DNA from 2 places in the Dietzia sp. JS16-p6b genome. Region 2 is predicted to be linked to the other one. Evidence: riboswitches for the same ligand, from Rfam matches in the RefSeq annotation. Region 2 holds a riboswitch; the other holds the start of a gene.
The links. A riboswitch is a leader RNA that binds a small molecule or an ion and turns the genes downstream of it on or off. The one in region 2 is predicted to bind cobalamin.
Positions count from the first base shown of each region.

Region 1 (15,204 bases), 980 kb from region 2:
CTACCAGGACCGCGACACCGGGGAGTGGAGGACGGGCGGCACGCTGTACTTCTCGGCCAATTGTTGGGGCAGGCTGGGCCAGCGGGCGTCCGGGACGCTGGTCAAGGGCGACGGCATCATCGTCCAGGGCCGCCTGCTGACCAACGAGTACGAGAAGGAGGGCAGGATCCAGCGGGATCTGGAGATGCGGGTCACCGCACTGGGACCGGACCTGTCCCGGATGGACGTGACGATGCGCAGGGCCCAGACCGAGGGATCCGGGCCGGCTCCCGAGGGGGAGGGGCCGGGCCGTCCGCAGGAGGCGGCGGGCGCGCCGGACGCCATGGAGATCGGGTCCCGCGACGCCGGCGAGGCGCCGGAGGGGCACGCGGCCGCCAGCGGGTTGGCGGGGGCCGGCCGGATCTGAACCCGAGCGGCCGCGGGTAGCCCCTCCGCCGGGCTCACCGGGGCTGCGGGCGGGCACGTAACATGGGGTCGTGCCCGCGGCCCGGCTGCGGCGAGGTGAATTATTTCCGCAGGTGAGAGGGTAGAATGGCCGAGTTTATCTACACCATGAAGAAGGTCCGCAAGGCGCACGGGGACAAGGTGATCCTCGACGACGTGACGATGTCCTTCTACCCCGGTGCGAAGATCGGCGTCGTGGGCCCCAACGGCGCGGGTAAGTCCTCGATCCTCAAGATCATGGCCGGCCTGGATCAGCCCTCCAACGGCGAGGCGTTCCTCGACCCCGAGGCCAGCGTCGGCATCCTCATGCAGGAGCCGGTGCTCGACGAGAGCAAGACCGTCAAGGAGAACGTCGAGGACGGCCTCGGCGAGACCATGGTGCAGCTCCGCCGGTACAACGCGGTGGCCGAGGAGATGGCCACCGATTACACCGACGAGCTCATGGAGGAGATGGGGCGGCTGCAGGAGCAGCTCGACGCGGTGGACGCCTGGGACGTGGATTCCCAGATCGAGCAGGCCATGGACGCGCTGCGCTGCCCGCCGGGCGACTCTCCCGTCACCCACCTGTCCGGTGGTGAGATGCGCCGCGTCGCGCTGTGCAAGCTGCTGCTGAGCAAGCCCGATCTGCTCCTGCTGGACGAGCCCACCAACCACCTCGACGCCGAGTCGGTGCTGTGGTTGGAGCAGCACCTGGCCGCCTACCCGGGCGCCGTCCTGGCCGTCACCCACGACCGTTACTTCCTCGACCACGTGGCGCAGTGGATCTGTGAGGTCGACCGCGGCAAGCTGCACCCCTACGAGGGCAACTACTCCACCTATCTGGAGAAGAAGGCCGAGCGCCTCGAGGTGCAGGGCAAGAAGGACCAGAAGCTGCAGAAGCGTCTCAAGGCCGAACTCGAGTGGGTCCGCTCCGGCGCCAAGGCCCGCCAGTCCAAGTCCAAGGCGCGTCTGGCCAAGTACGAGGAGATGGCGGCGGAGGCCGAGAAGCACCGCAAGCTGGACTTCGAGGAGATCCAGATCCCCACCCCGCCGCGGCTGGGCAACGTGGTGGTCGAGGTCGACAATCTCCGGAAGGGCTTCGACGACCGCGTGCTGATCAAGGATCTGTCGTTCACGCTGCCGCGTAACGGCATCGTCGGCGTGATCGGCCCCAACGGCGTGGGTAAGACCACCCTGTTCAAGACGATCGTCGGACTCGAGGAGCCGGACGCCGGTTCCGTCCGGGTGGGAGACACGGTCAAGCTGAGTTACGTCGACCAGTCCCGCGCGAACATCGACCCCGAGAAGTCCGTGTGGGAGGTCGTGTCGGAGGGCAACGACTTCATCGAGGTCGGGCAGAACGAGATGCCCTCGCGCGCTTACGTGAGCGCCTTCGGCTTCAAGGGCCCGGACCAGCAGAAGAAGGCCGGCGTGCTCTCGGGCGGTGAGCGCAACCGATTGAACCTGGCCCTGACCCTCAAGGTCGGCGGCAACCTGATCCTGCTGGACGAGCCGACCAACGACCTGGACACCGAGACCCTGGGCAGCCTCGAGAACGCCCTCGAGGACTTCCCCGGCTGCGCCGTGGTGATCTCGCACGACCGCTGGTTCCTCGACCGCACCTGTACCCACATCCTCGCGTGGGAGGGGAACGTCGCAGAGGGGCAGTGGTATTGGTTCGAGGGCAACTTCGAGGGCTACGAGCAGAACAAAGTCGATCGCCTCGGCCCGGACGCCGCCCGCCCGCACCGGGTCACCCACCGCAAGCTCACCCGGGACTGACGCAGATGGGATCGCACGCCGCGCCCGAGACGCGGACCCCCGGCGAGGTCCACCGGGTCCACATCCCGCTTCGCATCGCGGACTTCGTGGGACAACACGTCAACAATGTGCGGTTCCAGGAGTTCTCCCAGGACGCCAGACTGATGTGGTTCCGGGACAGGTTCGGCGTGCCCGGGTCGCGGGTGCCGATCGCGCTGGCACGGTGGATGGAGATCGACTTCCGCCGCGTCATCGGGTACGGCGCCACGAGCGTCTGGGTCGACGTGGAGGTCCTGCGGGTCGGGCGCACGTCCTTCACCATGAGGACCTCGATCGGTTCGGACTCCACGGGCCCGGAACCGTGTGCGGTCGTCGACACCGTCCTGGTGGTGACGGCGCCGGACGAGACCACGACACTCGAGATCAGTCCCGAGGAGCGCGCGGCGTTACTCGGCGGGAGCGAGGAGGCGAGATGAGTCCCGGTGATCAGACCCCGGACCGGGGGACGTTCCGTTGCACCCTGCAGGTGCGGTGGGCGGACTTCGACCAGTTCGGGCACGTCAACAACGTCAAGTACATCGAGTACGCACAGGAGGCCCGGATCCTGTTCGTCCGCAGCAGGTTCGGCCCGTTCGGTCTGGGCAACCTGCCGCAGGTCGTCCGCCGGGTCGAGATCGACCACCTCCGCCCGGTCCTGCGGGACTCGACGTCTGTGGACGTCGAGATCGAGGTCGAACACGTCGGGACCACCTCGTACCAGATCCGGCAGACGATCTTCGACGCCGCGGGGGAGATCTGCTGCGCGCTGCGCGTGGTGATGGTCGCCTACGACGCGTCGACCTCTACGGCCGTGGAGATACCGACAGGGGTGCGACACGTCCTCGAGGCAGCGCACCAGCGGGCGGCGATCACCGACGAGAGGCCCTCGGAGTGACCGAACAGCTCGTCTACGAGGCCGGGGGACCCCTCGGAATCTCGGGTGAGCCGGGACGCCGCGTGTTCACCGCGGCGCTGCCCGTCCGCTGGTCGGACCAGGACCTCTACCATCACGTCAACCACGCGCGGATGATCACGCTCCTCGAAGAGGCCCGGATCCCGTGGCTCTTCGAGGAGGGCATCCCCACCGCGACGCTCACCGCCGGCGCCGTGATGACCGAGCTCGCCGTGAGATACCGCGGTCAGGTCACCCGCGCTGACGGCCCGATCCGGGTCCGCATGTGGTGCGAGAAGGTCGGCGCGGCCATGTTCGTCGCCCGTCACGAGGTCCGCGGGCGCGCCACCCCGGACTCGGCGCCCCCGGCGGTGGAGTGCACGTCCACGATCGCGGCGTTCGACCTCGCCACCCAGCGGCCGCGCCGGTTCACCCGGGACGAGCGGGAGCATCTGATGCAGTTCCGTCACGGAGATCCGGCGTGACCATGCCGGTGCGCGGCGGTGGAGGGGGCGAGGCGATCGCGGTCCCCGACCCCGCCGACAGGGACGACCTGCGGACCCTCCTGCGCCGACTGCTGCGGCTCGACGAGGCGGCGGTGGTGCGGTTGACCAGCGGTGACGACGGCAGGATGCGCGTGTGGTCCCGGACGCCCTTCGGCGCCCTGGTGGTCCGCGCGGTCGGTGGGCACTGCCCGCGGGGCGACGTGGTGTGTGGAGCCGACCACCTGCTCACCGAGTTCGATCTCCTGCCGCGCGGCGACGCCGAGGGACGCGTCGATCCCGGGATGCCCCTCACCTCCTCGTGGCAGGGGCTGCTCCCGCCCACCGACGGGTTCCAGATGGTCGAGGCGATCCCCGCGCAGGTGCTGCTCGATCTCGCCGAGTCCGGGCGCGATGCGGCCCGGGAGAGCGCGGGGCCGGCCGGTCTGCCGCCCTCCTTGCTGGACCAGGACGTGCTCACCGTCCGCGCGGACACCGACAGCCCCGTGGCGGTGGACATGCGGACGGTGTTCTCCATGGTGATGTGCGGCTTCGTCCCCGAGCGGGCCGGCCGCGCACCGGAGGGCGAACCGGTGAGGGTGAGTGAACGCGGCGCGTGGCTACGCCTGGATGCCCGCTACGGCACGGCCTACCGCAGGACCGACGCACTGACCCTCGAACCGCGATGACGCCCCCGGGGTTCTCGGTCTCGTGGCCCGGGAGGGGCGAGCCCGAGATCCCGGGAGAACACGGGCCGGTGCCCGAGCTCGCCGAGGCGTTCCCTGATGCCGGCGGACAGGTCACCGGGGTCGTCCTCTGCGGTGACGGGGGCAGGATCGCCGAGGTCGGTGACGTGCTGGACGGTCTCGGTCTGCAGGCCACACGCGCGGCGCAGCTGGTGTATCTCGACCCGCCCTACAACCGCGGCGGCAGCTTCGACGGGTACCACGACAACATGCCCCGCCATCGCTGGCTGGGATACATCGAGCGCCGACTGGTGGTGTCCCGCGAGCTCCTCGCGGACACCGGCACCGTGTGGGTACACCTCGACGACGCCGAGGCCCACCGCGTCCGCTGCGTGCTCGACGAGGTGTTCGGCCCGGACGCCTTCATCGCCGACCTCACCGTGGAGAGCAACCCCAAGGGGCGTCAGCTCGACAGGTTCTTCGCCGGCTCCCACGACCGACTCATGGTGTACGCGCGGGACCCCGAACGCGTCCGCCTGTCCGGCGGGGTGGCCTCGGCGGTGGACCCCTCCGACTTCCCGCACACCGCCGAGGACGGGGTCGCCTACCGGTTGCTACCCCTGCGCAACACCAACAAGAGATTCAACCCGCGCACGACGCCCACCATGACCTACCCGCTCTACGGCGACCCGGAGACCGGCGAGGTCTCCGTGGACCCCGCGCCCGGGCTCACCGAGATCCTCCCGGTGTTCGGAGATCTCAGCCCGGCCGTCTGGCGCTGGTCGCGCGAGCGGGCGGGGGAGCGCGGCGACGAGCTGGTGTGTCGGACGGTGCGGGGCCGGGCCGGGCCACGGGTCGACGTGTACCAGCGCGACCGGCACGAGGCGGGCCGCATCAAGAAGCTCAGGACCGTCTGGCTGTCCCAGGAGGTCGGGTCCACCGACACAGCGCGCGCGGAACTGCGCAGCGCGGGGGTCGACGGTTTCCGTACCCCCAAGCCCGAGGCGCTGATGCGGCGGATCGTGGAGCTGGCGTCCGAGGCGGACGACCTGGTGGTGGACCTGTTCGCCGGCTCCGGGACCACCGCCGTGGCGGCCCGCGACCTGGGCCGTCGCTGGGTGGTGGTGGAGCGCAACCCGGACACGGTCCGCGACGTGATCCTGCCGCGGTTGCGAGTCGGCGGGGCGTGACCGAGCCGGTTTCCGTCCCGGTTCTCGTCCACTAGCGGGGTCGTAGCCACACCGCGGTGTCCGGCGGCAGGATCTCACCTGCCCGGGTGTGCGAGTCGAGGGGTCCGGAGGCGAGGATGACCTCGCCCTCGGGGAGCGGTACCGATCGCTCCGAGGCGTTGAGCGCACACACCACCCCGTCGTCGCGGCGGAACGCCAGGCACCCGGACGGCGCGCCGTACCACTCGACCGCCGCTGTGCTCGGGCCCCGCAAGGTCCGCCGGGTCTCGATGGCGGCCCGATACAACGACAGGGTGGAGTCCGGGTCCTCGAGCTGGGCCTCCACTGTCAGTGGGCCCCAGTCGCCCGGCATGGGGAGCCAGGTCCGATCGGCGGTCGAGAAACCGTAGGGAGGCCGGGTGCCCTCCCACGGCAGGGGGACGCGGCAGTGGTCCCGCCCCATCTCCGCGTGACCGCTGCGTTCCCAGGTGGGGTCGGTCAACCGGTCGTGGGGGATCGAGAAGTCGCTCGGCAGCCCCAGTTCGGACCCCTCGTAGATGAAGGAGATCCCCGGCAGGGCCAGTTCCACCAGCAGCATCGCCCGGGCCCGGGCGATGCCGAGGGCGCCGTTGCCGTATCGGGTCACCTCGCGCACGACGTCGTGGTTGGACAACGCCCAGGTGGGGGCGGAGTCGGCGATCCGGGAGGCCTCGAGCGTCGCCTCGATGGCCTCGCGCACCGCGCCGGCCTCGAAGGGCGCGCCGGTGAGCGGGAAGTGGAACGCGAAATGTAGCTCGTCGGGGCGCAGGTACCGGGCGAACCGGTCGGCCGGGCCCACCCACACCTCTCCGAAGGTCGCCGCGCCCGGGTACTCGTCGACGACCGCACGGATCCGCCGGTGGACATCGTGGACGCCGGGCCGGTCCCATCGCGCGTCGCGCTCGTCGACGACGAGTTGGGCGATCTCCACGTCGTCAGGCAGGTCGGCCAGGTCGTCCGGTTTGGCCAGACCGTGCGCCACGTCGATCCGGAACCCGTCGACCCCCAGGTCGAGCCAGAAGCGCAGGGTCTGCTCGAGGTCGTCGCCCACGTCGGGGTGCGACCAGTCCAGGTCCGGCTGCTCGGGCGCGAAGAGGTGCAGGTACCACTGCCCGGGCGTCCCGTCCGGTTCGGTGATGCGCGTCCAGGCCGGCCCACCGAACACCGAGGGCCAGTTGTTGGGCGGCCTGGAGCCGTCGTCACCGAGGCCGTCGCGGAAGAAGTAGCGCTCGCGTTCCGGACTGCCCGGGCCGGCCCCCACCGCCGCCGCGAACCACGCGTGTTCGACGCTCGTGTGATTGGGCACCAGGTCCATGATCAGGACCATCTGCGCGGCGTGCAGCGCCTCCACCAGTCGCCGCAGCGTCTCGACGTCACCGAACAGGGGGTCGACGTCCCGCGGGTCCGAGACGTCATAACCGTGGTCGGCGCCGGGGGACCTCATGATGGGGGACAGCCACACCCCGTCCACTCCCAGCAGTTCCAGGTAGCCGACGTGGTCGATCACCCCCTGTAGGTCGCCGTAGCCGTCCCCGTCGGCGTCGGCGAAGGAGCGCGGGTAGATCTGGTAGAGGACCATGTCCTCCCAGGGCCGCGTGGAGTGGGCCGGCGACGTCACATGCCCTCCGGGGTGTTGACCATCATGGCGGCGGCGCGGGTGAAGTACTCGACCATCGCCGCCCGGTGCTCGTCGTCCAGGGTCTCGCGGTCGATCGTGTCCACCGCGGCGAGCATGTGGGTGAGCCAGGCGTCATGCGCCGCCCGGTCGACACGGAACGGGTTGTGGCGCATCCGGAGTCGGGGGTGGCCGCGCTGCTCGGAGTAGGTGGTGGGGCCGCCCCAGTACTGCTCCAGGAACATCCGCATGCGGTCCTCGGCCGGACCCAGGTCCTCCTCCGGATACAGCGGCCGCAGCACCGGGTCGTCCGCGACCCGCAGGTAGAACTCGTGGACCAGCGCCCGGAAGGTCTCCGCGCCGCCGATCTCGTCGTAGAAGGTAGTGCCGCTCATGCCCCCCATCATGCCCGTGGGATCCGCCAGGGGGACCGATCCCACCACCCGTCGGCCCCGGTCGCCGGGGGCGACGCGGGCGAGGCGGCTGACCTGTGCGCGGCGATAGCACACGAAGTGTTCATCGAGGGTGCATCATCGTTGCAGGCGAGGTTCACTACGGACCCGGTCGCTGATGGTGGACTGGGCACGGGCAGATGAGTGGAGACCGACCATGGGCACAGCCGTGCGCGAGAATTCGGAGTACCGACAACCGGGGTCACGAGCCCCCGTTCGACTCGAACGCGTCCCCGACCCGCACGTCCCGCTGACCGCCGCGCCGCGGGTCCTCCTGCTCAATGCCGGTTACGAGGCCCTCACAGCCCTTCCCGCTCGTCGCGCCGTGGTGATGCTGCTCGGCGGCAAAGCGGTGGTGGTCCATGACCACCCGGACGAGATCCTGGTCCGATCGGTCGACACGGCCGTCCGCGTGCCCTCGGTGATCATGCTCCGCGAGTACGTCCGCATCCCGTACCGTGCGCAGGTGCCCATGACGCGGGCCGCCCTGATGCACCGCGACTCCCACCGGTGCGGGTATTGCAACGCGCGCGCGACCACCATCGACCACGTGATCCCGCGCAGCCGCGGGGGCGCACACGAATGGGAGAACTGTGTGGCCTCCTGCGCGCCCTGCAACCACCGCAAAGCGGACAAGCTCCTCTCCGAGCTGGGATGGGAGCTCCGGGTTCCGCTGGTGGCACCGAGGGGCCGGACGTGGCGGCTCGTGTCCCAACTGCGCGAGATCGGCCCGTACTGGGAGGACTACCTGTACCTCGACGCCGCCTGAGGGCCATCCGGCACGTGCCCGCGGGCCCGACCACCGAGGTGGTTACGGTGTGAGGTATGCCTGATTCTCCGCTTACTGCCGACAATGCGTCCGCCGGGGCCCGGTCGGTCGGAACGACGGCGGAGCATCACGCTCGATGAGTCTGTGGGAATCGGTCCTCCTGGGAGCGATCCAGGGACTCTTCATGTTCATCCCGGTGAGCTCGTCCAGCCACCTGGTGCTGGCGCAGCAATGGCTGGCGGCCGAAGGGTCGCCTCTGCCCGCGCCGGACACCCCGGAGATGATCCTCTACAACCTGGTGGTGCACCTCGGCACGATGGTCTCCGTCGTCGTGGTGATGTGGCGACCGCTCACGCGCCTGCTCAACGGCATCTGGCGCGAACTGGGGCTGTGGCGTCGCAGGCGCACGCTGCGTCACCTGATCCATCTGCGGCTCGCGCTGCTGGGCCTGCTGACCACGGCGATCACCGGGGTCCTGGGGCTGGTCATCCGCGCCTACGGCACCGACGTCTTCGTCACGCCGTGGGCTGTGGCGCTGATGCTGCTGATCACCGGCGTCGTGCTCTGGTGGTCGGACTCGGTCAAGACGACCTGGCGCGGGGCCACCCAGATGACGGTGCTGGTCGCCGTGGTGATCGGTGTCGCCCAGGCGGCGGCGCTCTTTCCCGGCCTGAGCCGGTCTGGGCTGACCATCGCCGCGGCGCTGGCTCTGGGTATGCACCGGCCACTGGCAGCGCAGTTCAGCTTCTTCGTCGCCATACCCACCATCCTCGCCGCCACCGGCGTGCAGTCGCTGAGCCTGCTCGATCCCGCCGCCTTCGACGGCGGGCTCTCGCTCGGGTGGCAGGACTACGTGCTGGGATTCGTGGTGGCCGCCGTCGTCGGTGCGGGAGCGCTGTGGTTGGTGCTACGGCTGCTCTATCGCGGGCATTTCCGGGTCTTCGCGGTGTACGTGGTGGCCCTGGCGCTGTTCGTCCTGATCACCCAGCCGGACTTCGGTGACGCCCCGCCGGTGGATCAACTGCCGCTCGATCAGGATCAGGTCGCCCTTCACCACCAGTGAGCTCCGGTGCGACTGCCGGGGGTCAAGTCCGTGGGGAGCCCCGCGCGCAGGGCAGCACCCCACGGCAGCACCCGGGCCGCTCGACCCCAGACCCGTGATCGCGCGGCCTCCGGGCGTCCTGACCAGCCCGTCTGTTATCGTCCACAGTGGAACCGACCGCATCCGGCTTCCCTTGACGGGGACGATCGGATGCCAGGGAACCCGGTGAGATTCCGGGACTGGCGCGCAGCGGTGTGGGGTACCGAACCGACAGGATGCCACTGGAATTCGTTCCGGGAAGGCGTCGGGGAGGGCTGATCCCGAGTCCGAATACCTGTCGGTTCCGCGACATCCGAGCGAACCTCGCGCACAGGTTCCGAAGAGACAAGGCCACCCGTGTACTCCACGTATGGGCCCGTCGGCATGGGGATCAGCGCCCTGGCCGAGCGGGCGCTCGAGGCATCGCCCGTCCCTCATCGATCTCGACCCGACCCCGGCGACCCGGACTGGCGGAGCGTCACCGAGCTCTGCGAACCCGCGACATGGCAGGAGCTCGGTCGGCGATACTCCCACAGTCTGGGGACCCCGCACGCGGCGCCCGGGCTACTGTGCTCGCTCCAGCACTACGCCGGCCGGGCTCTCGGCCTCATGGTGGCGGCGTGGTGTGCGGACGGGACACTCCTGCATCCGGGCCATGACCGCTGGTGGGCACTGATCGACCGCGCCGGCGCGACACTCCAGGTGTCGCTGCCCGACACTCCGGTTCTCGGTCGCGAGCAGGACCCCGGCGCACTGGTCGACAGCATCCGGAGTCACGTCGATCCCCTGGTGGATGCGTGCGTGGACGCCGGCACCGTCACACGCAGGGCCGCTCTCGGGGGAATCGCGGCCTCGTGCGCTGGCGCATTCGGGGCCGCGTACCGGACCGTGGGGGGTCCACGGCGACGCGCGGTCGAGACGGACGCCGACGTCGTCACCGGCGCGTTCTCCGATCGACCGCTGGTGACGATGATCCGCTTGGGTGGCACGCCCGCGTTGGTGCACGACCGGCATTCGTGCTGTCTCATCCGGTTGGGAGCGCAGAGGTCCGAGTGTGACTCGTGTCCCCGGGTCCCCGAGGCGCAGCGGCGTTCGCGGCAACGGCACCGGCAAGAGCAACGGTTGCGGCGGGACCGTGGAGGCGTCCCAGGGAAGAGCACCCGATGACGGGCCTCGGGGTGGGCGTTCGTCCGAGCCGTCGGTCGCGGCCTGTCACCGACGCGGGCTCGGCCTCGTTCCGTACCGCCCGCAGGCTCCCGCCTGTCCCACTGGCGATCGTGCTCACCGCCCTGACGGCCATCAGCGTGGTCAGCTCGGTCGCCTTCGGTGCCGAGCACATCCCGGTCGGCGACGTGTGGCGGACGGTATGGGCGGCGATCACCGGCGGCGAGGCCGAGCGTGCGCACTCCATCATCATCCTCGACCTGCGGCTTCCCCGGTCGGTGCTCGCCGCGGTGGTGGGTGCGGGTCTCGCGCTCGCCGGAGCTGCGATGCAGACCCTCGTACGCAATCCCCTGGCCGACCCGTACCTCCTCGGGGTATCGGCGGGGGCCGCGGTGGGTGCCACCGCGGTGATCACGCTCGGCGTCTTCGGCGGTCTCGGCGTGTGGGCGCTGTCCGGGGGGGCGTTGCTCGGCGCGTTGGGAGCGACCGTGCTCGTCTATGCGGTCGCGAGCGCCACGGGTGGGCTCACCGCGCTGCGGCTGATTCTCGCCGGAGTCGTGTTGTCGGCGGCGTTCACCGCGGTGTCGTCGTTCATGGTCTTCGTGGCCACAGACTCGCGGGCGGCCGAGACGGTCATGCACTGGATGCTCGGCAGCGTCGCCGGGGCGACGTGGTCCACGGTGCCCCTCGCGGCGGGAGTCGTCGCGGTGGCTCTGGTGAGCGGGCTGCTCCTGCACTCGTGGCTCGACGCGTACGCGACCGGGTCCGACACGGCGGCCTCGCTCGGGGTGCCGGTGCGCGCGCTCCGGATCGGGCTGTTCGTCGCGCAGGGCCTGCTGGTGGGGGTTCTCGTGGCCGTGGCCGGGGGCGTCGGATTCGTGGGTTTGATCATCCCCCACGCCGCCCGCCTCGTCGTGGGTGCCACGCATCGCGCGATGCTGCCCGTCGCCGCGGCGGGGGGAGCACTCTTCCTGGTGTGGGTGGACGTGGTATCCCGGGTGATCGCCGCCCCCCAGGAGATGCCGCTCGGAATCGTCACAGGGATCATCGGTGCGCCGATCTTCCTGCTGCTCATGGGACGCCGCGCCTACACGTTCGGGAGCGCCTCGTGACGGGGGCGGGCGCCGTGCGCCTGGTCGCGGACGACTTGTCCTGTGCGAGGGGCAGGCGGATCGTCGTCTCCGGCGTTCATCTCGAGGTGCCGTCCGGATCGCGGCTCGCGCTGGTCGGTCCGAACGGCGCGGGAAAATCGACACTGCTCAGGGTGCTGGCGGGTCTGGACGCCCCGGTCTCGGGTTCGGTGACCGTGGACGGGGTCGACGTGCACAGGATGCGGTCCCGGCAGCGGGCACGGCTGATCGCGGTCCAGGGTCAGGAGGAGGCGCCCTCGGCTGAACTCACCCTGTCGGAGGCCGTGGCCCTCGGACGGACTCCGCATCGCACGCCATGGGCGTTGGGGGAGGAAGGCGAGCAGGACATCGTCGAGCAGGCGCTGCGGACGGTGGGCCTGGCCGGGCGTGGCGACCAGTCCTGTACGAGACTCTCCGGCGGTGAACGCCACCGGGTGGTGCTCGCGCGGACTCTGGCCCAGCGCACCCCGATGCTCATGCTCGACGAACCCACCAACCACCTCGACGCCGCCTGGCGGCTGCGATTGATGGACGCGCTCGAGACGCTGCGTTCCACCGTCGTGGCCGCCATCCACGACCTCGACCTGGTCCTGCGGTACTTCGATGCGGTCGCCGTCGTCGATGACGGCGGCATCGTCGCGTACGGGCCGCCCGTCGAGACATTCACCGCCGAGCTCCTCGACGAGGTCTTCGGCGTCCACGGCTACATCGTCGCCCACCCCCGCACCGGCCGACCCCACCTCCTCCTCGGAGACGCGGTCGCCACCACTACAGAAGGCAGGACCTACCCATGACACGTCCGATCATCACCGCAGGACCCGTCCTGGCGGTGACGCTGGCGCTCCTCTCCGCCTGCGGTTCCGACGCCGCCGCACCCGGCGGCGGCGGTCCCGGGGGCGAGGTCACCGTGGTCAACTGCGGGGAAGAGGTCACCTACCCCGAGACGGTGGACGAACTGTTCGCGTATGACCCGGGCATCATCTCGATCGCGCTGGCCGCCGGTGCCCGCGACCAGATCACCGCGGTGGCCGCGGCGTCCAAGGACGAGGACCTGCTGCGGTTGGCGTACGGCGACCAGATCGACGGACTCAACGAGGTCACCGAACAGGGTCCGACCCTGGAGAACGTGGTCGCGGCGCAACCCGACGTCGTCTTCGCCGGGTGGAACTACGGGTTCTCCGAGTCACGAGGACTGACCCCGGAGATCCTCGCCGGACACGATATCGGGGTCTATCAGCTCACGGAGGCGTGCCGCCAGACCGAGGGCGAAGCCCAGCGCGGGACCATGGACCCGTGGGACGCGCTCGACACCGACCTCCGCAACATCGGCATCATCACCGGGAACGCCGACGCGGGCGCAGCAGCCGCGGACGAGGTGGCCGAGCGGGTGGACGCTCTTCGCGCCCTTCCCGCCCCGCAGGACGCACCGACGGTGTTCCTGGTCGACAGCACGAGTGACACCATCCTGTCGTCCGGCTCGTTCGGCGGTCCACAGGGGATCATCGACGCGGCGGGGGCGCGAAATGCCACCGAGGACGTCGCCGACACCTGGACCAGCATCAGCTGGGAACGCCTCGCTGCCGAGGATCCGGATGTGATCGCGTTCGTCGAGTACGGCGAGCAGACCGTGGAGGACAAGATCGCCGCGCTCAAGGCTCACCCCGCCAGCCGTGGTCTCAAAGCCGTACGCGAGAACCGCTTCGTCAACCTCCCCTACGGCATGTGGGTGTCGAGCCCCCTCAACGTCGACGCGGCCGAGACGATCCGCGCAGTCCTGGAGAAGCACGGGCTCGTACCCCACACGGGCCTGACCCCCGGGCTGGACGTGTCCGAGCTCGGACTCGGGGGCAACGACTGGCTCTGAACCGGCAGATCGCAGCAGGGGCGGCAGGAGTGGGTGGGGACGTGTCGAGACGGCCCACGTGTCCGGGCCGATTACCGGGTTGTTCCCGGACGCGGCGTCGAGGAGCCGACGGCGATTTCGTCGACTCCCTGGCCGGAGCGTGCGTCGGGGCGAATCCAGCGCACTCGGCCCGGAGATCGTAGGTGGAGGTCGATGGTGTGACTCGCCGCGCCGTCCGGTGTGACCGTGACGCGACCGGCCGCGGTCCAGGTGGCGCCGTCCGGGGTGGTCACGATATCGGCTCTCCGACTGCTGGCCCGGGCCCGTGCGATGGTGGTCTCGTCGTGGACGGGTACGAGTTCGTCGTCGACCACCTCGCGGACCCGGAAGCTGTCCGGGCCGCCGCCTCGAAGCGCGCCATATCGCTCGGTCACCTGGGTGGTCAATCCCGGGTAGGTCAGGACGAAAAGGCGGTCGTCGACGAGGACGGTGTCGTCCCCGCCGTCGGTAGATACACGCCGCAGTGTCACTCCGGCCCGGTCGTTGTGATCGCAGCGGACGATCTCGTCTCCAGCGGTGATCCAACACCCCTCGCGGTCGGCATGGACTGCGCGAGTCCACATGGCGGCGGGCGGCTCGATCACCAGCGGCAGGAGGTACTCGGTGACGAGTGGCGGCGTGGATGCGGTGTCGATGTGGAGCAGAACCGGGTCGGACTTGTCCACCACCCACACGTCGTTCCCGCTGACGGAGATCGCTCCGGCGTCAAAACGGGTGGCAGGCTCAGGGACGTCATCGAGATCGAGGTCCACGAGGACTCCGGTGGGGTGGAAGGTCTGGCTGCCGGGCGGGACTCGCCAGTCGGGCCAATAGTGATCGGGCTGGCGGTCCGGGTCGCTCACCCGCTCGGTGCCGGGGACGGGTTGCTGTCCACTGCCAGTGTTCTCGTACTCTTGCTCGACCAGCTGCAGGCGCCGAACCCTGCCCGTCGTCGTGTCGGGATGCCCGGGCAGAGCTCTGACGAGGTCCGGGCAGAGACGGCCGTCCAGTCGAACGCGCCCGGAGAACGGTGCGTGGTGGAGCCACCGTGCGGTCCAGCCGTCACCGGCGACCGAGATCGGCCATGTCAGATAACCCTCGCGGTCCAGGCCCGGGGACATCCCGTGGACGGGGTGCACGGTGACGTGGAAGGTATCGACTCCCACAGCCGAGGGAGGGACGTCCGTCTCGAACAGCAGAGTCACGCTGATGACCTCTCCCACGGCCAATGGCGGCAGTGTCCCCTCCATGAAGATCGCGCTCGGGACGAACATCGAGAGTGTGTGATCCGGGGAGCTGCGATGCGCTGTGGACTCGCGCGCATCTGACGAGCCGGGGGAGGCGGCCGTTGACCTACGTTCGTCGCGCACCTCGGCGACACCGGACACTTCGATACGTAGGTCGGCGACCAGCGCATCCCCGACGCGTTCGGATTCTGCAGCCGCCTCGGCGGACTTCCACCCCGTCTCGGGGATCACGTTGGACTCCCAGTGCCTCATCCACCCAGCCAACCTGCGGGAGAGTGACTCCGAGAGCCCATAATCCTCCGGATCCATCGCGTACTTGTCGGTCCCGCTCTCCCACAGCGGGTGCTCACGGCCGTAGTCGGGAAAGAACCGG
Region 1 is NZ_CP024869.1:1,179,883-1,195,086, forward strand. Features, by position in the region: gene CT688_RS05330 (single-stranded DNA-binding protein) at 1-406, shown strand, start outside; gene ettA (energy-dependent translational throttle protein EttA) at 532-2,205, shown strand; gene CT688_RS05340 (thioesterase family protein) at 2,211-2,660, shown strand; gene CT688_RS05345 (thioesterase family protein) at 2,657-3,118, shown strand; gene CT688_RS05350 (thioesterase family protein) at 3,115-3,600, shown strand; gene CT688_RS05355 (hypothetical protein) at 3,603-4,286, shown strand; gene CT688_RS05360 (site-specific DNA-methyltransferase) at 4,283-5,473, shown strand; gene CT688_RS05365 (alpha-amylase family glycosyl hydrolase) at 5,505-7,070, opposite strand; gene CT688_RS05370 (globin) at 7,106-7,501, opposite strand; gene CT688_RS05375 (HNH endonuclease) at 7,716-8,327, shown strand; gene CT688_RS05380 (undecaprenyl-diphosphate phosphatase) at 8,464-9,390, shown strand; cobalamin riboswitch at 9,537-9,726, shown strand; gene CT688_RS05385 (hypothetical protein) at 9,766-10,575, shown strand; gene CT688_RS05390 (iron ABC transporter permease) at 10,572-11,684, shown strand; gene CT688_RS05395 (ABC transporter ATP-binding protein) at 11,681-12,496, shown strand; gene CT688_RS05400 (ABC transporter substrate-binding protein) at 12,493-13,566, shown strand; gene CT688_RS05405 (hypothetical protein) at 13,638-15,204, opposite strand, start outside.
Region 1: it holds a riboswitch for cobalamin, as region 2 does, so the genes downstream of both, CT688_RS05385 (hypothetical protein) here and cobN (cobaltochelatase subunit CobN) in region 2, are expected to answer to the same signal.

Region 2 (15,204 bases):
GGCCTCGATCGTCTGCAGGATCCCGGCGCCGTACGACCCCGGCGCCGAGCCGAAGATGCGGGTGGTCGCCCGCCGGTGGTCCGAGTGCTCCGCCAGGTCAGCCCGGGTGTGGGCGGCGACGTGGTTCGACTCCGCGGGCTCGTCGAGGTCGGCCACCATCCGGACGGCGTCGTCGAGCATCGTGATGACGTGCGGGAACGCGTCCCGGAAGAAGCCCGAGATGCGCACCGTCACGTCAATGCGCGGCCGCCCGAGCTCCGCGGTCGGGACCACCTCCAGACCGTTCACCCGTCGGGAGGCCTCGTCCCACTCGGGCCGCACCCCGAGCAGCGCCAGGACCTCGGCCACGTCGTCGCCGGAAGTCCGCATGGCCGAGGTGCCCCAGATGGACAGTCCCACCGAGCTCGGGTACTCGCCGGTCTCCGCCACGTGGCGGTCCAGCAGGGAGTCGGCCATCGCCCGGCCGGTCTCCCAGGCGAGCCGGGACGGGACGGCGCGGGGGTCGACCGTGTAGAAGTTGCGACCGGTCGGCAACACGTTGACCAGGCCGCGCAGGGGCGACCCCGACGGGCCGGCGGGCACGAACCCGCCGCCGAGGGCGTGCATCACCGCGTCCAGCTCGTCCACCGTGGCGGCCAGGCGCGGCACCACCTCGCGAGCGGCGAACTCCAGGACGCGGCCGACCTCGTCGTCGTCCCCCTGACCGGCATCGGACAGCACCTCCGGCACCGCCGCGGGGTCCCAGCCCCGCGCGTCCATGGCCTCGACCAGCGCCCGGGCCCGGGCCTCCACAAGGTCGACCTCCTGGGTCGGGGCGTCCTCGACCAGGCCGAGGGCGCGACGCAGACCGGGAACGGCACCGAATTCGCCGCCCCACACCTGCGAGGCCCGCAGGATGGCGAGCACCAGGTTCACCCGCGCCTCGCCGTCCGGCGCCTGACCCAGCACGTGCAGCCCGTCGCGGATCTGGACGTCCTTGATCTCGCACAGCCACCCGTCGACGTGGAGCAGGAAGTCGTCGAACTCCTCGTCACCGGGCTGCTGCTCCAGTCCCAGGTCCTCGTGCATGTGCGCGGACCGCATGAGGGTCCAGATCTGCGCGCGGATCGCCGGCAGCTTGGCCGGGTCCATGGACGCGATGTTGCCGTACTCGTCCAGCAGCTGCTCGAGGCGGGCGATGTCGCCGTAGGCCTCGGCGCGTGCCATGGGCGGCACCAGGTGATCGACGATCGTGGCGTGGGCGCGGCGTTTGGCCTGCGCGCCCTCGCCGGGGTCGTTGACGAGGAACGGGTAGATCAGCGGCAGGTCGGCGATCGCCGCGTCGGTCGCGCACGCCGCCGACAGCGCGGCGTTCTTGCCCGGCAGCCATTCCAGCGACCCGTGCTTGCCGATGTGGACCAGCGCATGGGCGCCGAACCCCTTGGCGAGCCACCGGTAGGCGGCCAGATAGTGGTGGGAGGGCGCCAGCTCGGGGTCGTGGTAGATCGCCACCGGGTTCTCGCCGAAGCCGCGGGGCGGCTGGATCAACAGGACGACGTTGCCGGCCGAGATCGTGGCCAGGACGATCTCGCCGGCGTCGTTGACGAACAACCGACCGGGGGCCTGCCCCCAGGCGTCCACCATCTCCGCGCGCAGCGACTCGGGCAGATCCGCCGTCCACGTGAGGTAGTCGTCGGGGGAGATCCGCACGTGACTGTCGGTGAGCTGGGCGTTGGTCAGCCACTCCTCGTCCTGTCCGCCCGCGGCGATCAGGGCGTGGATCAGGGCGTCACCGGCGGCCGTGTCGTCGGCGTAGGTGCCCTCCGAGCCACTGTCGGCGACGTCGAGGAACCTGGCGACAGGCCCGTCCTCCGGACCCAGGTCGTAGCCCTCGTCGCGCATCCGGCGCAGCAGCCGGATGGTCGAGACCGGGGTGTCCAGGCCGACCGCGTTGCCGATCCGGGAGTGCTTGGTCGGGTAGGCCGAGAGCACCAGGGCGATCCGGCGGTCGGCCGCGGGGACGTGGCGCAGTCGCGCGTGTGACACCGCGATCCCCGCGACGCGCGCGCAGCGCTCGGGGTCGGCGACGTACCGGGGCAATCCGTCGGCGTCGATCTCCTTGAACGAGAACGGCGCGGTGATGATGCGGCCGTCGAACTCGGGGATCGCGATCTGGTTGGCCGAGTCCAGCGGGTTGACGCCGTCGTCGGAGGCCTCCCAGTCCTCCCGACTCCACGTGAGGCACAGCCCCTGGAGCACGGGGATGTCGAGGACGGCGATCCGTTCGACGTCCCACGTCTCGTCCTCGCCGCCCGCGCTCACCGCCCCGGGCGTGGTCCCGCCGGCCGCCAGCACCGTGACGATCAGCGCGTCGAGCGTCCCGAGCGCGTCGAACAACTCGTCGGGCGCCGAGCGCAGGGAACCGGCGAACACGGGCACGCCCACGGCCTGCCCGGTGGCGTCGATCGCGTCGGCCAGCGCGTGCGCGAATCCGGAGTTCCCGCTCACCTCGTGGGCGCGGTAGTAGAGCACTCCGACGCGGGGGAGGCCCCGCGACTGGTCCACCCCGGGGCCGCCCCGCGACTGGTCCACCCCGGGGCCGCCCCGCGACTGGTCGATTCCGCTCGCGTTCTCCCAGGTCGCGTGTCGGGATTCGCCACGTTTGTGACCACTCGCCGGGGAATCGCCACCCGGCCGCGGCGGCATCCCCCACACGGGGACACTCTCCGGGGGTTCGAACCCGGTGCCGGTGAGCAGCACGGTGTCCGAGAGGAAGGCGTGGAGCTGGGCGAGGTTCCGCTCCCCACCCTCGGCGAGATAGCGGTGCGCCTCGGCCGCGATGCCGATCGGCACCGTGGACAACTCCATCAGGTCGGCATCCGGGGCCTGCTCGCCGCCGAGGACCACCACCGGTCCGCCGGTGGCCATCACGGCCTCGAAGCCGGGCTCCCAGGACCTGCGCGACCCGAGGATCCGGACGACGATGAGGTCGGTGCCGGAGAGCAGGCCGGGCAGGTCCGTCTCCACGTCGATCCGGGACGGGTTGCCGAGCGTCCAGTCGGCCCGGGAGGCGCGAGCGGAGAGCAGGTCCGTGTCGGAGGTGGACAGCAGGGCGATACGGGGTGCCTGTGGTGCGGCGCCATCGGACGGTGCCGTGTTGTCAGATGGTGCCGTGGCCTCAGTACCCGTGGCCTCAGTAGATGGTGCCGTGGCGTCCTCAGGGGACGCCGAACGCCGGTCATGGCGCATGTTCTTCTCCAAACCCTCGTGGAACATGACGCCGTGGCCGGTCTCCTGGCTTTCGCATCGACGCCGTGCGACCGACCTTCCCGGGCCGTGGCCCAGTGGTCTCCGCCCCGCGTGGGACGGACGAGGGTCGCTCGACTCCGCGACTACAGTGGCGAGGGCCGCGCCGGCTTTCCCTCCGGCTTCCCGAGCACCACGGCACCGGCGAGCCTATCCGGCCCGGTCCCCCTGCGGGTGCCCGGCCGTCGGCTCCCCACTCCACGCGGCTGGCCCCCGGGTGCCACACTGTGGCCCGTGAGCGATTCCGGACCGACCCGCCGCACCCGCACCGACATGTGCCCCGGCGTGCATCGCCCGTGGCCCGCCGAGGACGGGGCCCTGGTCCGACTGCGCATCCCGGGCGGCCGGGTGTCACCGGAGTCCCTCGCCGCGCTACGCCGGGTCGCCCAGAGTTACGGAGACGGCGACGTCCACGTGACGACCCGCGCGAACCTACAGCTGCGGGCCCTGCCGATGGGCCGGGACGGCCACCTCGTCGACGAGGTCGTGGCGGCCATCGCCGCGACCGGGCTGCTCCCCGCCCCGGCGCACGAACTCGTCCGCAACGTGCTCGTCTCCCCGCTCACCGGTCTGGTCGGGGGCAGGGCCGATCTGCGCCCGGTGACCGACCGACTCGACGCCGGGCTCCGGGCCGATGCCGGTCTGGCGGGACTCTCGGGCCGGTTCCTGTTCGTCCTCGACGACGGCCGCGGCGACCTCGTCGACCGCCCCGCGGACCTGGGGTTGGCGGCCCTCGACGCCGACGTCGTGCAACTGCGGGTGGCCGAGGACTGGGCGGCCGTCGTGCCCGTCGACGAGGCGGCCGACCGCCTGCTCGGACTCGCCCGCGACTTCGCCGACGCCCGCGGATCCGGCCGCGAGGCGCCCTGGCACGTGCGTGAACTCCCGGTGCCGCTCACCGCCGCCCACCCGGGGGACGAGCGACTCCCCGCCCCCGCGCCCGCGTTGCCGTACGGCCCCGTCCCCGGAGCGCCGGGACGGATCGAGCACATCGGGGCGCCGGGCGGGGTCCTCACGGGCGCGCTGATCGATCGCCTCACCGGCGAGGACGTCCTCGAGCTCATCGTCACCCCGTGGCGCGGCGTCCTCACCGTGCGCACGTAGACTCGCCGCTGTCCCACGGCGAGGAACCCGGTGCGAGTCCGGGGCGGTTCCGCCACTGTGAGGCCCGGTCGCCGGGCCGCCAAGCCAGATACTGGCCGCGGGATCGACGCGCCCTCACCGCGCGCCGCCTGAAGACTTCTGACCGGGGCGAGAACCCCGAGGAGGACCCATGCCTGCTGTCCCCAGGCCGACACGCCGGTACGACTACGTCGACGACGGGCCCGCGATCTACGTCGACTCGTTCGCCACCATCCGTCGCGAGACCGATCTGTCGCGCGTCCCGGACGATGCTGAGCGGCTCGCCGTCCGGATGGTGCACGGTACCGGTCAGATCGACCTCGTCGACGACCTGCGGGTCCATCCGGCACTGGTGCGGGCCGCGCGATCGGCGCTCGAGGGCGGGGCGCCGATCCTCTGCGACGCCCACATGGTCGCCTCCGGGATCACCCGGTCACGGCTCCCCCGGAACAACGACGTGGTGTGCCTGCTGTCCGATCCCCGCGTGCCCGAACTGGCCCGACAGATGGGCACCACCCGGTCCGCCGCCGCCCTCTCCCTGTGGGGCGAGCGGCTCGACGGCGCCGTGGTGGCGATCGGCAACGCCCCCACCGCCCTGTTCCATCTACTGGAGATGCTGCTGGACGGCGCCCCCCGCCCCGCCGCGATCGTCGGGTGTCCGGTGGGGTTCATCGGCGCCGCGGAGTCCAAGACCGCGCTGGCCAGCCTGGCCGACGACCACGGGATCGACATCCCGTTCGTCACCGTGCACGGGCGACGCGGCGGGTCCGCGATGACGGTCTCCGCGGTCAACGCCCTCGCCCAGGTGGCCGAGTGAGCGGCGGGCCGGCGGACGGGCCGGTCGCAGCGGGGCGCCTGTACGGGATCGGCGTGGGCCCGGGCGACCCCGAGTTGATGACCCTCAAGGCCGCGAGGTTGATCGGCAGCGCCGACGTCGTGGCCTATCACGCCGGTCGGGGCAAGGAGTCCAACGCGCGGCGGATCGCGGCGGGCCTCATCCCCGCCGACGCGGTGGAGGAGGTGCTGGAGTACCCGGTGACCACCGGTCTGACCGACCACCCCGGCGGGTACGCGGGGGCGATCGCGGACTTCTACGACCGGGCAGCTCACCGCCTGGCGGAGCATCTCGCGGCCGGCCGGGACGTGGTCCTGCTCGCCGAGGGGGACCCGCTGTTCTACGGCTCGTTCATGTACATGCACGACAAACTCGCGGGCCGGTTCGTCACCGAGATCGTCCCGGGCATCCCGGCGTTCGCCGCCGCGACCGCCGCCGCGGCCACTCCCCTCGTCCGGCAGACGGACGTGCTCACCGTGCTGCCCGGGACCCTCCCGGAGCCCGAGCTGGCCCGCCGCCTCGCCGACACCGACGGGGCGATCATCATGAAACTCGGCCGGAACTTCCCGGCGGTGCGCCGAGCCCTGGAGGCCGCAGGGCGGCTCGACGGGGCCGTGTACGTCGAACGCGCCTCGACCGACGCCGAGGTGCACCACCCCGTGCGTGACGTCGACCCGACGACAGTGCCGTACTTCTCGCTCATCGTGGTCCCCGGAGACTCCCAGCAGGTGGACCCGTTCGGGCGACGCCCCTCGCCCCTGGGCGACGGCCCCGCGCGCGCCACCGCCCCGGACGGCGAGCTGCACGTCGTCGGACTGGGGCCCGGCCCGGACCACTGGCTCACCGCCGAGGCCCGGCGGGTCCTGGCCGAGGTCGACCACGTGGTCGGGTACGCGCCCTACGTCGACCGAGTGCCCCAGCGCGCGGGCCTGACCCGGCACTGCTCGGGCAACACGGTCGAGGTGGACCGGGCCAGACTCGCGCTGGACCTCGCCCGCTCCGGCCAACGCGTGGCGGTGGTCTCCGGGGGCGACGCGGGCGTGTTCGGCATGGCCGCGGCGGTCTTCGAGGCCGCCGAGGACCCTCTGTACTCCCGGATCGACGTGCGGGTCGCGCCCGGGGTGTCCGCCGTCCAGGCGGTCGCCGCACGGGCCGGGGCCCCCATCGGCGCGGACTTCGCGGTGATGAGCCTGTCCGACCGGCTCAAGCCCTGGGAGGTCATCTCGCGGCGTCTCGACGCGATCGCCGCGGCGGACCTGGTCCTGGCGGTGTACAACCCCGCCTCGCGCTCGCGCACCCACCAGGTCGCCGACGCCCGCGACGTCCTCCTCCGGCATCGCGACCCGGCCACCCCGGTGATCGTGGGACGCGACGTGGGCCGGGAGGGCGAATCGCTGACGATCACCACTCTCGCCGAGCTCGACTGCGGCTCGGTGGACATGAGGTGCCTGCTCATCGTGGGCGCCTCCGGGACACGCGTCACCGAGTCGGGGCGCGTGTGGAGTCCGCGGTTCGTGCGGCCGTGAGCGGGACTCCCGACCGTGATGCGCTGTGGCGGATCCTCGCCACCCGTCGCGATCACCGGCATTTCGATCCCACCCCGGTCCCCCGCGAGACCATCGAGCGCCTCCTCGAGGTCTTCGCCGTGGCCCCGAGCGTCGGGCTGAGTCAGCCCTGGCACGTCACAGTGGTCCGCGACCGTGCCGTGCGCGAGGCCGTCCACGAGGGATTCCGCACCGTGCGCCGCGCCGAGTCCGAGCGCTTCGACGGTCCGCGACGGGAACTCTACGACTCGCTGCGTCTCGAGGGCATCCTCCAGGCTCCGGTCGGCCTGGTCGTCAGCCACCGGCCGCCCGCCGGGCCGGTCCTGGGCACCACGAGCGTCCCGGCGGCCACCGAGTACAGCGTGGTGGCCGCGATCACGCTGCTGTGGCTGGCCGTGACGGCCGAGGGCCTGGGCATGGGCTGGGTGAGCCTGGTCGAGCCGGACCATCTCTCTTCCAGCGTGCCCGTGCCCGACGGGGCCCGGCCCCTGGCGTACCTCTGTCTGGGACATCCCGCCCTCGAGCTGGACGAACCGTTGTTGCAGACCGTGGGGTGGGGACGCAGGTCGCCGCTGTCGGTGGACTGGGTGTAGATCCGGCTCAGGAACCGTCGAACGCCTCCCTCAGCGCTTCGCACTGCGCTCGGAAGAAGTCCTTGCTGACCCCGGCGCGGGTGACGACCAGGTCGAAACCGTGGAAGGCCCCCGGCACCGGGACGAATTCGCAGCGCACTCCGGCGCGCCCGAGGCGGTCTGCGTAGGCCTTGTCCTCGTCGAAGAACAGATCCACCGTGCCGACGCCGATCCATGCCGGCGCGACACCCACCAATTCGGTGTGGCGGGCCGGACTCGCCGTGGACGGGTCGGCCCCGCCCAGGTAGCTCGTCCAGCCGAACCGATTCGACCGAGCGTCCCACAGTCGGTGTCGTGGGTCCGGGGTGTCGGTGCGGTCGTCCAGCATCGGGTACACGAGCAGTTGCAGTACCGGGTCGACGGGGCCGTCATCTCTCGCCCGGATCGCCAGTGCGGCTGCGAGGCCACCGCCGGCGCTCGCGCCGCCGATGGCTGTCCGGCGGGCGTCGATGCCGGGTTGGGAGGCCAGCCAGACGAGCGCCGCGTGACAGTCGTCGAGCGCCGCCGGGAAGGGGAACTGCGGCGCCAACCGATAGTCGACCGAGACGACGGTCGCACCGGTTCTCCGAGCAAAGGCCCGGCAGAGTGCGTCATCCTGCGCCGCAGAACCGACGAGGTATCCACCGCCGTGGATCCACACCAGGCCTGGCGAGGGCGTCGAGGACTCACCGGAGGGGCGGAAGACCCGCACGGTCGCACCCGACTCGAGTTCATGCGTCTCCGTTCCCCGCAGTCCGGGCAGCAGTGTCCCGAGCTTCTGTATCGCCGGCAGTGTCCGCGGTCCCACCAATCGCGGGGGCAGCACCATTGACGCGAGTCGGAGATCGGGGTGGTACTGGCGGCGATCGCGGATGCGGCCGAGGAACGGGATGCGCATGGTCATCCTCCGTAACGGATGAATCCCCGTGGGGTGGTGGAACTCGAATCGGCTGGATGTCCGCTCAGGGCGAACTGACCAGCCGCGCCGACCCGTCCGAGACGAGCAGCGCCTGGTCGTCGTTGACCAGGGTCAGCGGGTAGCTGTCCCCATAGGTCTCCTCGATCTGCGCGATGAGCTCGGGCGGGTAGGGCGGGAGAGCGCCGTCCGCGTGGGGGATCACCACGGTGTCGACCAGTCCGAGTCCGCTGCGGTCGGCGAGGTCGGGGGCGGCGGAGGGGTCGTCCATGAGGCTGACCGGCTCGATGCCGGGTCCGGCGACGACCGATCCGGCGCTCGAGCCGATGTAGGGCAGCCCCGCCCGCACCCGCTCGACCACGGCCTCATCCGCGCCGTGTCGGCGCAGCGCCGCCAGGAGCACGAAGGTGTTGCCGCCGGCGACGTACAGGGCGTCGAGCCCGTCGAGCAGGGCGGCGAACTCACGCGGGTCGTCGATATCGGCGGCGGTGAGGTCGGTCAGGACGTACCCCAGGTCCGCCAACTGCGCGCGTTCCGCGGCCACGAACCCGGCCCCCGCGTACGGGCTGGCGGCGTCGTTCAGATATCCGATGCGCACCACGGGTGCGGGACGGTTCACGTGCTCGGCGAGGAAGTCGGGGACGGCGCCCACGCCGAGGGACAGCAGGAGCAGGTTCATGGCGCCACTCTACGAGCTGATCGCGGGCGCTTCGCGGTGTGTCGCCGGCGCCGGGACGACCGGCACGCGCCCAGCGGTGATCACCCAATTTCTCATCCTTTGACGCCTACGTAACAGCGCGGCAACGCACCACCGTTTGACTACTTCCGATCAAATGATCGATTTGAAGGAGTCCTATGGAACCCGCCCCGCGCCCGGCCCCCGCGGCCTACCGGCGCCACCTGTTCCACTCCCGCGACTCCGTCCCCGACCAGTGCTCGGACGTCGTCTGGATCCAGGGTGACCAGTACTTCTGCGACGCGCGGTTCTCCACCGACGCCGCAGGCGCGACGCACTTCCGCATGGGGTTCGCCGGAGAACTCGAGTGCACGGACCCGGCCACCGGCGAGTTCGAATGGGTCCACGCCATCGCCGCCGGGGAGGCCTTCGGCTCCGCCGACATCGGGCAACTCTTCGACGTGCCGGGGTGGGGCCTGCTGGAGGTGGGCCGGCAACTCGACTACGTCGAACTCTGGCAGCGCTGCGCCGACGAGCCCGGCCCGGTGTGGGAGGCCCGAGGGGTCGACGACCAGGGAACCGAGGCCGTGGTCGTCTGCGTAGGCGACCGCTTCGGCCTCGCGCTCGGCGCCGACTCCGCCGGGAACCGGCCGGCATCGGTGCACATCGGGTCACGGACCGACCGGGGCTGGAGCGCCCGGTACTCGTCGTGGTCGGTCCCCGAGCCTCCCCGGTTCTTCCTCTCCCCCGAGTCGGACGGCCGCTTCGCACTCTCCTGGCAGACCGGCGAGCACGGCAGCACGTCCACGTTCTTCGACCCGATCCACGACGCCGGACCGATACCCCCAGCCCGACCGTCCCACCCGCCCCGACCAGCCCACCCAGGAGCCGACAATGCCTGACCTCCACCGTCCCACCACCGACTTCGAGTCGATCCCGATCATCGATGTGTCCACGCTCGCCGATCCCGGTGGCCCCTCTCAGGAGTGCGTCGACCGGCTCGGCGAGGCGGCCCGAGGCGTCGGGTTCCTCCTCATCGTCAACCACGGCGTGGCCGACGAGACCTTCGCAGCCATGCACGAGGCCTCGCAACGGTTCTTCGCCCAACCCGACGCCGTCAAGCAGCAGGTGTACATCGGCAACTCCACCAATCACCGCGGGTACGTCCCGATCGGGGAGGAGGTCTTCGCCGGCGCGACCCCCGACCTCAAGGAGGCCTTCGACCTGTCCATCGATCTGCCGGCGGACCATCCGGAGTACGTGGCCGGCAATCCGCTGCTCGGGCCGAACCAGTGGCCCGATCTGCCGGGGTTCCGTGAGGCGGTGACGACCTACTACGACGAGGTGTTCACCCTCGGGTCGCGGCTCCTCGCGGCGTTCGCCCGGTACCTCGACCTCGATCCCGACACCTTCCTCGGGTCGGTGACCCAGCCGCCCTCGCAGCTTCGTCTCATCCACTACCCGCACAACCCTGACGCCCATGACCGTCCCGGGATCGGAGCGCACACCGACTACGAGGCGTTGACCCTGCTGAGGCCCACCGCTCCCGGGCTGGAGGTGATGAACGGCCGGGGAGAGTGGATCGAGGTCCCGTTCCGCGAGGACGCCATCGTCGTGAACATCGGGGACCTGCTGGAGGTGTGGACCAACGGCGCCTTCGTCGCCACCTCGCACCGGGTCCGGAAGGTCTCGCGGGAACGGTATTCCTACCCGTTGTTCTTCACGGTCGACTACGACACGGTGGTCGCTCCCCTGACGTTCCCCGGGTCCAATGACTCCGTGTACGAGCCGATGCACTCCGGCGAGCACCTGTTCGCCCAGACCGCGCAGAGCTTCGCCTACCTGAGGAGGCGGATCGCGGACGGTGAGGTCGCACTGCCGGAGGGCGCGCGTCCCCTGTACTCGCTCGGTCGCGAGACCGCCCTGGTGGGTGAGACCCGATGATCAGTCTCGCCATCGGCGGCACCGTCGCCCTGCTCGTCGTCCTGGGTCTGTTGTCGTCGAAGAGGGTGCGGGGAGAGAACCGCAACTTCGCCGTCGCCGGCCGCACGCTGACCGTGCCGCTCGTCGCCGTCCTGCTGATGTCCCAGGTGATCGACTCCAACGCGACCGTCGGAGCGGCGGATCTCGCGGGCGGTTTCGGATTCTGGGCCGGAGCCGCGATGCCCCTGGGGATCGCCGTGTCGTTCCTGTTGATGGGGCTCTTCGTGGCCGAGAAGGTCCGGGAGCGCGAGCTGTACTCCCTGCCCGGTTACTTCCGGCAGACGTTCGGCCGCACCGGCGAGATACTGTCGGCCGTCCTGACGGTCTCCAGCTTCGGCATCCTCATGGCGGGCAACCTCGTCGCCCTGGGACACATGATGGACCACTTCGTCGGGGTGCCCTACTGGGCCGCGATCGTGTTCGTCACCGTCGCGATCCTCGCCTACACGATGGTCGGCGGGATGTTCGCGTCCGTGTACACGGGACTGTTCCTCATGGTGGTGATGGGGGTCGGGTTCGTCGGGCTGACGCTGTGGATGTTCCTCGGCCCCGGGTACACCGCTGCCGAGGGGTTGGGCATCTCGGATCTCGAACAGCTGACCGCCCCTGCGGCGGGCGCGGCGATCAACTGGGCGACGCTCTTCGCGCTGGGCTTCGGCAACCTGGTGGCCATCGACGTCTTCCAACGCGTGTCCTCGGCCAGGTCCGCCCGGGGCGCCAGGGCGGCCAGCCTGATCGCCGCAGTCGGGACCGTGGTCCTGTGTGTCCCGCTGGCCGCGGTCGCCGTGGCCGGGGCGGGACTGCTCGGGGACAGCGGCTCCGAGTCGCCGATCCTCTTCCAACTCCTCACCGGGCCGGTACCCACCCCGATCGCGATGCTGGTCATCTCGGCCCTGCTGGCCGCCTCCCTCACCACGGTCAGCGGCATCCTCCTCGCGACCTCGTCCATCGTCGTGGGCACCATCCTCGACACCAGGAATCTGCGGTTGAGCGTGCTCCAGGCCTCCCGGTGGGCGATGGTCCCCGTCGCGGCCATCGGCATCGTCGTCGCACTCCGGGTCAACCACACCGGGATCCTCCTCACGCTGACCTTCGACCTGCTGTGCGCGAGTCTCGTGGTGCCGTTCCTGCTCTCCCTGTGGACCCGCCTGGTCAGCACGAGGGCGCTGATCATCTCCGCCGCGCTGGGACTGGGCGTGCGGCTCGGGTTCTTCGTCTTCACCCCGACCATCTACGGGGTGGACAACACCCTGCTGTACTTCCCGAACGAGGTGATCACCACCAGCGTCGACGGCTGGACGACGTTCCTCGCCGCAGCCGTGTCCTTCGTGGTCTACGTGGCGGTGGCCGCCACCGACACACGGCCCGACCCCCGGAAGGCCACGGCGACACCCTCCGTCGACGAGCCGGAACCGGACCGGGACGTCGAGGTTCCCGCGAGGGCCTAGCCGTCAGTACACCCAGCGGGCGGCGTCAGTCGACAGACCCCGGGCCCGGGGGATCGAGAGCAGCGAGAATCTCGGTTCCCCGGGCCCGGGTCTCGTCGGTGAGGAGGTCCGGGACCCGCGCCAGCGTCAGTGCGGCATCGGCGACCCGGGCCGGGGTGTCGTCCGGAATCGGTGACCGCGTCCGGCGCCGGTAGGTGATGACGTTCTCCACCAGTCCGACGACCATCGCCACGTCGACGTCAGTGGCGCGTTCCCCCGTCGTGCGCTCGAGCAGCACCCGGTAGGCCTCGTGCAGCGAGTCCCGGACCTCGTGGAACTCGCTGAAATGGTCGCCGTCGAGAGCCGGTTCGAAGTACAGCACACCCAGGTTCTGCGGATCCTCGTGCAGCAGCCGCGCATCGGCGTACGCCAGGGCCCACAACAGCACGTGTCCCGGGGCGTCGCTCTCGAGCAACCGGTCGGCGATCCGGTGGGACGGGATCACGGTGCCGAGCACCAGCCGGAGCAGGATCTCGTCCTTGGAGCTGAACCAGTGGTAGACGCTGGCCTGCTGCAGGCCCGCGCCCTCGGCGATGGCCCGGGTGCTGGTACGGCCGAATCCCTTGGTGACGAACAGTTCGCCCGCGGCGTGCAGGATGTCCTGCTCGCTGCCGAGTCCGGTCGGCGACCCGGGGTTGCGGCGCGGCCGTCCACGAGTCCTCGTCACCCGGCAGAGGCTACCAACGCCCCGTCCGGTCGCAGTCAGCCTGTGACCACCTGCCGACGCCTGGACCCCACCAGACCCGCGGTCACGGGCGCGCCGGTCATCACCAGGACCAGCAGGAACGGCGCCGGGCGAACTCCTCCACCGGGACCGCGGCGAGATGGTGCACCGGCGAGAGCGACCGGGGCCACCCGGGGAAGTCCAGCAGGTCGGCGAAGTCGGCCACAGGAACATCAGCGCGACCACCGCCCAGCCGACCCCCGTCGGCGACCGAGGGCCCGGCGCCCGGTCCGGTCAGAGGATTCCGACCAGCTCTCGGAGGGCGTGCCGGGCACTCGCCCCGTCGATAGGCGCCGGGGTGGCCGTCAGCTGCGCGGCAAGCCCGTCAAGCGCCGCATGGAGTGCCGTCACCCTCGCCTCGAGGGCAGGATCCTCCAGTTCGGGAATCGTCGCGGTCGAGTCGACTACGTCGTGCACATCCATCGTGTCCGCCTCGACGATCGGAACCGCCCTGTCGTTGAGATGCCCGACCACCCGACGACACTGATGTCGGACGCCCGCCCACCCGGCTTCCCGCCACCGGTCCAGTCCGGCCGGGTGCGTCGCGGAGTGGGCGACGGCCGACCAGAGGAACCACTCCACGCGGCGACGCTCGTCCAGCGGCAGCAGTTCTTCGAGCAGCGCACACGCGGCGTCCCGCCCTTCCGCGGCGGTGGTGGCGTCGCCCAGTGCGCGGATCAGGGGCACGAGCCGATGGGCGGCCTCGGCGGTGACATCGGCCATGACCTGTTCCAGCAGTTGTTCCTGGGTGGGAAAGAAGTGCCGCACCGCCCCGACTGACATTCCCGCCTCCGCGGCGACACCGCGGACGGAGGCGGCCGGGATGCCCCCACGAGCGACCAACCGCAACGCCGCCGCCACGACGTCGCGCTGACGCTGACGCCCCTTCGCGCTGCGCCCCATGCGCCCTCCCCCCACGTCGTCGATCCGATGTGCATACCGTAGTCTCCAGAAACCAACACGCCCGTATCGGAAAGGTGGAGCGAGTGCACCGCGCTCTCGTCGTCTCCCTGGTGGCCACCCTGACCGCTCTCGCGCCTGTGACCGCCCAGGCCCGACCGGATGGCGGCGCCCTGCACGACCGGATCGAACGCATCGCGCAGGAAGTCGTGGGGCGGTCGACCGCAGGCATGGTCGTGTCCGTCGTGGATGGTTCGACGACCCCGCTTCTCCGGGCCTGGGGCCACGCCGACGCCGAGGGGGACCGCCCCCTCGGCACGGACTCGCGCCTCCCGGTCGCCTCGGTCTCCAAGGTCGTCACCGCCCTGACCGCCCTCACGCTGCACGAGGAGGGCTCCTTGGATCTCGACGCGCCGATCGAACACTCCAGCGGGGTGGTGCTGCGGGATGAGCGGGCGCCCGCCGACCGCACGCCCCTCACGGGGCGACATCTCCTCACGCACCACGCGGGACTCGTCGAGTCGACCCTGATGCCGCCGCCTGCCGGGCCCGGCGACCTCGGGAAGCCCCTGGCGCACTGGCTCGAACGCCACCCGCCGGTCTCGGGGCACCCCGCGGTCGGTATGCACTACTCACCGCTGGTCGCTCACACCCTGATCGGCGCAGCGATCGAGAATGCCACGGGCGCGGACTTCGCCCACGCGGCCCGCCGCACCGTCCTGGATCCGGTCGGCGCCGGTTCCGCCACGTTCGACGAGGCGGCCGATCCGGACGACGCGGTGATCGTCGCTCCGACCGGGGACGGGTTCGAGGCCGCGCCGTGGCCCGACGTCCCGGAGGCGCCTTCGGCCTCCTTGCGGTGGTCGGCACGGGATGCCGCCGCACTGCTCTCGGCATTGGTCACCGAGGGCGGCGGCGTGCCTGCACGGGTCGTCGAGGAGGCCCGCGCCACGAGCGTCAGACCGCATCACGGCGGCGGTGGCCACACCCAGGTGTTCTTCGAGGACCACCGCCGGGGCGTGCGGGTGCTGGAACACGCCGGGGCCGACGGACAGGCCTGGCTGACCCTCATCCCGGAGGCGGACGTCGGCGTGTTCGTCGCGGTCAACTCCCAGGATGCC
Region 2 is NZ_CP024869.1:203,497-218,700, reverse strand. Features, by position in the region: gene cobN (cobaltochelatase subunit CobN) at 1-3,255, opposite strand, end outside; cobalamin riboswitch at 3,246-3,438, opposite strand; gene CT688_RS01010 (nitrite reductase) at 3,520-4,389, shown strand; cobalamin riboswitch at 4,412-4,481, shown strand; gene CT688_RS01005 (precorrin-8X methylmutase) at 4,559-5,224, shown strand; gene CT688_RS01000 (precorrin-2 C(20)-methyltransferase) at 5,302-6,768, shown strand; gene bluB (5,6-dimethylbenzimidazole synthase) at 6,765-7,379, shown strand; gene CT688_RS00990 (alpha/beta hydrolase) at 7,387-8,295, opposite strand; gene CT688_RS00985 (Type 1 glutamine amidotransferase-like domain-containing protein) at 8,360-8,992, opposite strand; gene CT688_RS00980 (hypothetical protein) at 9,169-9,891, shown strand; gene CT688_RS00975 (isopenicillin N synthase family oxygenase) at 9,884-10,933, shown strand; gene CT688_RS00970 (sodium:solute symporter) at 10,930-12,420, shown strand; gene CT688_RS00965 (TetR/AcrR family transcriptional regulator) at 12,446-13,126, opposite strand; gene CT688_RS17910 (hypothetical protein) at 13,227-13,349, opposite strand; gene CT688_RS00960 (TetR/AcrR family transcriptional regulator) at 13,418-14,086, opposite strand; gene CT688_RS00955 (serine hydrolase) at 14,170-15,204, shown strand, end outside.